3 regions of the Bradyrhizobium sp. 35 genome follow, and region 3 is predicted to be linked to each of the others. Evidence: predicted binding sites of a transcription regulator. Region 3 holds the regulator's gene; each other region holds the start of a gene.
The links. Region 3 encodes PhoB, which activates phosphate uptake and scavenging genes when phosphate is short. Its sites were predicted from a motif close to TGTCATNNANCTGTCAT; they were not measured.
Positions count from the first base shown of each region.

Region 1: ugpB (sn-glycerol-3-phosphate ABC transporter substrate-binding protein UgpB) is a predicted target of PhoB. The motif match lies at 1,410-1,426, and genes of this name have one in related genera.
Region 2: phnF (phosphonate metabolism transcriptional regulator PhnF) is a predicted target of PhoB. The motif match lies at 1,125-1,141, and genes of this name have one in related genera.

Region 1 is NZ_JADPJC010000144.1:552,611-554,873, reverse strand. Features, by position in the region: gene ugpB (sn-glycerol-3-phosphate ABC transporter substrate-binding protein UgpB) at 39-1,355, opposite strand; gene IVB36_RS31235 (CaiB/BaiF CoA-transferase family protein) at 1,576-2,263, opposite strand, start outside.
Region 2 is NZ_JADPJC010000028.1:29,359-31,621, reverse strand. Features, by position in the region: gene phnH (phosphonate C-P lyase system protein PhnH) at 1-587, opposite strand, end outside; gene phnG (phosphonate C-P lyase system protein PhnG) at 592-1,056, opposite strand; gene phnF (phosphonate metabolism transcriptional regulator PhnF) at 1,175-1,906, shown strand; gene phnE (phosphonate ABC transporter, permease protein PhnE) at 2,072-2,263, opposite strand, start outside.
Region 3 is NZ_JADPJC010000144.1:157,115-159,377, forward strand. Features, by position in the region: gene IVB36_RS29480 (GcrA family cell cycle regulator) at 274-786, shown strand; gene phoB (phosphate regulon transcriptional regulator PhoB) at 1,025-1,732, opposite strand; gene phoU (phosphate signaling complex protein PhoU) at 1,755-2,263, opposite strand, start outside.

The DNA.
Region 1 (2,263 bases), 400 kb from region 3:
AGAGCGGCAGGCCGGGTCGCGGCCTGCCGCTCATTGCCTCACTTGACGGCGGTCTTTTCGAACTGCCGCAGCATCGTGTTGCCGCGCTCGACGGCGGCATCGAGCGCCTGCTTGGCGCTCTTCTTGCCGGCCAGCGCTTGCTCAATCTCTTCCGACCAGACGTCACGCAGCTGCACCATGTTGCCGAGGCGCAGACCGCGCGAATTCTCGGTCGGCTCCTTGTTGGTCAGCTCGAGCAGCGGGGTCTCGAGATAGGGCTGATCCTTGTAGAAGCCTTCTTCCTTCGCCTTGGCGTAGGCCGCCTTGGTGATCGGCAGGTAGCCGGAGGCCTTGTGGATGTAGACCTGGCGATCGGTGTCGGAGAGGAAGGTCAGGAATTTCGCGACGCCCTTGTATTCCTCGGCCGACTTGCCGCCCATCACCCACAGCGAAGCGCCGCCGATGATCGAGTTCTGCGGTGCGCCCTTGACGTCGGGATAATACGGCATCGGCACGGCGGTGAAGTTGAACTTGGCCTGCGCCTTGACGTTGCCGAAGAAGGCCGACGAGGTCAGGTAGATCGGGCACTCGCCCGAAGTGAAGCGGCCTTCGCCGGTGTTGGTGCGGCCGGCGTAGTCATAGGTCTTGGTCTTCTGCAGCTCGACCAGGGTTTCGAGATGCTTGACCTGAAGCGGTCCGTTGAACTCGAGCACGGTGTCGAAGCCGTCGAGGCCGTTGGCCTTGCTGGCGAGCGGCACGTTGTGCCACGCCGAGAGCTGCTCGAGATTGACCCAGGTGATCCAGGAGCCCGAGAAGCCGCAGGTGTCATGACCGGCAGCCTTCAGCTTCTTGGCGGCCTCGAACGTTTCGGGCCAGGTCTTCGGGATCTCTACGTTCGCCTTCTTCAGCTCGTCGAGGTTCACCCACATCACGGTCGAGGACGAGTTGAAAGGGAAGGACAGCATCTCGCCCTTCGACGTCGAATAATAACCGGTGATGGCGGGCAGGTAGATCTTGGGGTCGAACTTCTCGCCGGCGTCGGCCATCAGCTTGTAGACGGGCTTCACGGCGCCGGTCGCGGCCATCATGGTCGCGGTGCCGACTTCGAACACCTGCATGATGTGCGGGGCGTTGCCGGCGCGGAACGCCGCGATGCCGGCGTTCATCGTATCGGGATAGTTGCCCTTGTAGGTCGGGATCACCTTGTAGTCGCTCTGCGACGCGTTGAAGTCGGTGGCGAGCTTGACGATGACGTCGTTGTTGGCGCCGGTCATCGCGTGCCACCACTGGATTTCGGTCACGGCCAAGGCCGGCGAGGCCGATAGTCCAACCGTGAGTGCAATAGCGGCAGCCGCTCCAAAATGTCGAAGAGCCATCAAGTAAACCTCCCTTGGGCCGTCAAAAATGATCGCTTGCGCTAGCAGCGCCATATGACGTTCACATGACTGTGTAAGCGGCCGAAACGAAAGCGGCAAGCGCTGGAAAAGGGAAGCCGTCAAATAGGCGAATGCCGCGCGCGCAGCGTCCTCCGTTCGCGGTGCACAGAGCGCCCGCACCGCACTGCGGCATTGCCGTGGGATGTGGAAGGCGAGGGCGCTAGCGCTTGCGCTCGGGGCCGCAGACAGTGCCCTGCTCGACCATCGCGTCGATCTCGGACCTGGAGTAGCCGAATTCGCCCAGGACCTCGGCGGCGTGCTCGCTGAATTTCGGCGGCAGGCGCCGCAGGCTCGGCTTGCTGCGGTCGAGCCGGATCGGCGACGCCACGCCCTTGTACCAATCCTTCTCGATAATATCGCCGCGCGCGATCGTGTGCGGGTTGGTCAATGCCTGGTCGATCTTCTGCACGGGGCCGGCGGGCAGGCCCGCGGCGAGCAGGCGATTGCACAGCGGCTCGGCCTCGTGCTGGCTGAACACGGCGGCAAGCTCGGCCCGCAGCGCCTCGCGATTGCCGATGCGATCCTTGTTGCGCGCAAAGCGCGGATCGGTGCCGAGCTCGGGCTTGCCGATCTCCTTGGCGAGCTTGCGGAAGGTGCCGTCATTGCCGACGCCGATGAAGATGTCGTCGGTCTTGGTCGGGAAGATCGCATAGGGCACGAGGTTGGGATGCTCGTTGCCGGTGAGCGACGGCGGCTTGCCATGCATGAAATAATTCGCGGTGTGCGGATGCATGATGGCGAGACCGGTCTCGTACAGCGTGGTCTCCAGGAACTGGCCCTGGCCCGAGCGCTGCCGCTCCGACAGCGCCATCAAGATGCCGATCGCCGCATAGAGGCCGGTGCCGATG
Region 2 (2,263 bases), on a different contig from region 3:
CGCGTGGTGCGCGGGATCGCAACCATGGCGTCATCGGCGACCAGCACCACATCGATACCGCGCGGAAACAGCGCCTCGTTAATACGAAGTCGCTCGAACACGTCGAACGGCTTGATCGACGCCTGGAGCGTGGCGACGCCGTCGATGCCGGGCCCGCGCAGCTCGAAGCTGCGTCCCGAATCGAGACTCTCGACCTGCAGGATCAACGTGGTCGACCGATCCGGATATTCGCTGGTGCCGAGCGCGAAGCGCTCCAGCGAAGGCAGCGCCCCGCCGTCGCTGATCAGCGCGAAGCTGGCGATGGAAGAATCCTGCACCACCGGCGCACCAGTATGGAATTTCAGCCATTTCACGACGTCGGAAGTCTCATGCATGCGCGCATCGAGCCAGAGCGGCGTGTCGTGATCGAACAGCGTCAGCGCGATCGCGGCCGTCCCGCGCATCATCACACGAGGCGCTCCTGATGTCGGCACGATGCGCTGCACCGATCCCGGCCGCGCCATCGCGTCCATGACCGAGCGAAAGGTCGATTGCGCCGACAAGACCTTATCGGCGAACCCCGGCGGCAGTTCCGCAATCGTGGTCATGATCTCACCCCTCACCGCGCACCATGGTGTAGAAATCAACCTTCGTCGCGGCGGTCTGGGCCGCCACCTGCTTGCGCCTGACCATCAGCTGCTCACGCAACGGCGCGATAATGTCCCGCTCCACCGCGGCGCCGAAATCGCTGGACTGCACCAGGGCATCGCACAGCGCGATCAGCCGCGCCTTCTCGCCGTCGCGGCCGAGCGTGTAGCCGAAACCGACCTCGCCGCTCGCAAGCCGCACCGCGGCGCGCGACACCGTGGCTTCACCGAGGTTGAACGGCGCACCATCGCCGCCGACCCGGCCGCGCAGCATGACGAGGCCGTTTTCCGGCGCGCGCAGATCCTGATGCGCCGGCAAAGCGAGAGCGTGGAGGCGAGCGGCGATCTCGCCCGCCTCCGCGTGCGCCAGCACGGACATTGCGGCCTTGCGCTGGGCTTGCTGATTATTGTGCTGGGTCACCGCATCCACCGACTTCTCTGCAGAACTTGCCGAATCCAAGTTGTCTATGATACTAGACAACTTGATACGGGAGCGCCATGACTGTTTCGTGACAAAGGCGTGATTTCTGGAGTAGCTTCCCGGCCACATGAGCATGCAGGACACAGCCTCCTCCGGCGTCGCGTTGTGGCGCCTCGTTGCCGACGGCATCGAGCGCGGCATCGCCGACGGCCGCTTTGCGGCGGGCGACAAGCTGCCGGGCGAGGTGGAGATCGCCGAAACCTATCGCGTCAACCGCCACACCGTGCGACGCGCGCTGGCCGCGCTTGCCGAGCGCGGCATCGTGCGGGCAGAACGCGGCAGCGGAACCTATGTCGAGGCGCAGAAGCTCGCTTATCCACTGCGCTCGCGGACCCGTTTCTCCGAGATCGTCGGCGCGGACGGCCGCGAACCGCATGGCCGGCTGATCGAGGCGTCCGCTGACGTTGCGACCCGCGAACTCGCGCGGGAGCTTGGCCTCAAGACCGGCGCACCGCTGGTCCGGATCGAGGCGATGCGCCTCGCCGACCGCACGCCGATCTGTGTCTCCACGACGTGGCTATCGGCACAGCTATTCCCCGCTGCGGGCGACGTCTTTGCCGCGACCCGCTCGATGACGAAATTGCTCGAGCATTACGGCGTCCGGGACTATCGCCGCGGCGCGACCCGGATCACCGCCGGTATCGTCGACGCAACCGACGCCGCACGGCTCGATCTGGCGCTGGGACGGCCGATCCTGGTGGTCGACGCCACCGATCACGATCTCGACGGCAAGCCGCTGGTCACCAAGCATTCGCGCTTTGCGGCGGAGCGGGTGGAATTTCTGGTGGAGAACGGGTGAACTGGCTGCCCTCTGCCCCTCTCCCCTTGCGGGAGAGGGTGGCTCGCCGCGCTAGCGGCGAGACGGGTGAGGGGTTCGCCTCCGCGCACTGATCTGAATTGAGGATGCAGACCCCTCATCCGGCGCTTCGCGCCACCTTCTCCCACAAGGGGAGAAGGAAGAAGGTTACGCCACCGCCCGCCGCCCGATAATCGCAAAACGCAATTTGCCCGAAACGAAATCGATCGCGGCGACTGCGACCAGGATCATCAGGATCAGGAACGACACCTTCTGCCATTCCAGCACGCGGATCTGCTCGGCGAGCTGGAGGCCGATGCCGCCGGCGCCGACGATGCCGATGATGGTGGCCGAGCGCGT
Region 3 (2,263 bases):
GCCGATTTTGCGGGATTTGGCCACGGAACATGTGGAAGCGAGTCGGCGGACTCTTGCGCGGGAGTCACGCCATATTGTAGCGTTTGGATTGTCAGATACGACATCTCGTGCAGTGGTTCTGATCTTTAAGTCCTTATGTACCGGCGTAAACGTTCGGGCGTTCAAGACGCGCCCGGCGAGCCTTAAGGGATTCTGGCGGCACGGGTTTTTGAAGGCTTAGGCATTCGCTGCGAGGCCCCAGGATGGCTGGCGCGCAGCGAGGGAAAGGGTGCAATGACGGTTTTGACCTGGTCCGATGATCGCGTCGAGCAGCTGAAAAAGCTCTGGGAGGCCGGACTTTCGGCCAGCCAGATCGCGGCGGAGCTCGGCAATGTGACCCGCAATGCCGTGATCGGCAAAGTGCACAGGCTCGGCCTTTCGGGCCGCGCCAAGAGCCCATCATCGGCAGCGCCGCGGCCGCGCAAGGCGCGCCCCGCGCAGCACATGATGCGGGTGAGCCGCCCGATCTCGCGCGGCAACACCGCGCTGGCGCAGGCCTTCGAGGTCGAGGCTGAGCCGGATCCGGTCACCTACGACAACGTGGTGCCGATGAGCCAGCGGCTGTCGCTGCTGGAATTGAACGAGGCGACCTGCCACTGGCCGGTCGGCGATCCCTCGACCCCGGACTTCTTCTTCTGCGGTGGAAGGGCGCTGTCCGGACTGCCCTATTGCGCCCAGCACTCGCGCGTTGCGTACCAGCCCGCGTCGGATCGGCGCCGCGCACCGGTAAAGCCGGGTCCCCGTTAGTCGTCACGCGAAGACAGTTCAACAATTTCAGTGTCGTCCCGGCCTAGTGCGCAATTGCGCACGGGGGGCCGGGACCCATACTCCGAGCACGCAATAATCGTGCGGAAGGGGTCACTCCGAGTCTTCGCCAAACCACGTTCGGTGGTTATGGGTCCCGGATCAGCGCTCGCTTCGCTCGCTTGTCCGGGACGACGGCTGAGAATGCAGGGACAGCTCGCCAACAAACAAGCCTGCAACCCTACACCTGCTCCGCCTTCGCGAAGCGATCATCCAGCGCGTAGCCGGCGCCGCGGACGGTGCGGATCGGGTCCTGCTCGCGGCCGAGATTGAGCAGCTTGCGCAGGCGGCCGATATGCACGTCGACGGTGCGCTCGTCGATATAGATGTCGCGGCCCCAGACGCTGTCGAGCAGCTGCTCGCGCGAGAACACCCGTCCCGGATGCTCCAGGAAGAACTCCAGCAGGCGATATTCGGTCGGACCGAGATCGATCGGCCGGCCCGAGCGCGCCACGCGGCGCTTGTCACGGTCGAGCTCGATGTCGCCAAAAGCAAGGACGGTGGCGAGGCGCTCCGGGCTCGCGCGCCGCAGCAGGCCTTTCACGCGCGCCAGCAGCTCCGGCACCGAGAACGGCTTGACGATGTAATCGTCGGCGCCGGTCGCAAGACCCCGCACCCGCTCGCTCTCCTCGCCGCGCGCGGTGAGCATGATGATCGGGAGCTGCTTGGTCTCGGGACGGGTGCGAAGCCGCCGGCACAATTCGATGCCTGACAGGCCCGGCAGCATCCAGTCGAGCACGATCAGATCGGGGATGTGCTCCTTGAGGCGGGTGTCGGCGTCGTCGCCGCGCATCACCGTCTCGACGTCATAGCCGTCGCCTTCGAGGTTGTAGCGGAGAAGCTCGGTCAGGGCTTCCTCGTCCTCAACCACCATAATGCGTGCGCCCATCGGGTCGTCGCTCCTTAAGTCTTCAGGTGTTCGGTACCGTGTTGGCAAAGGTCGTCATGTCGCCCTTCGGCCGCTTGTCGGTGATCGCCTGGCCCTCGATCATGTAGAACACGGTCTCGGCGATATTGGTGGCGTGGTCGCCGATCCGCTCGATGTTCTTGGCGCAGAACATCAGATGGATGCAGAACGAGATATTGCGCGGATCCTCCATCATGTAGGTGAGGAGTTCGCGGAACAGCGAGGTGCAGATGGCGTCGACTTCCTCGTCGCCCTTCCACACCGCCATCGCCGCCGGCAAATCATGCGCGGCATAGGCGTCCAGCACCGACTTGACCTGCTGCTGCACGAGGTCGGTCATGTGCTCGAGGCCGCGGAACAGCTTGAGCGGATGGAAGTCCGTCTCCAGCGCCGCGACGCGCTTGCCCATGTTCTTGGCGAGGTCGCCGATGCGCTCGAGATCGGTCGCGACGCGCATGGCGCCGACGATCTCGCGCAGATCGACCGCCATCGGCTGGCGGCGGGCGATGGTGA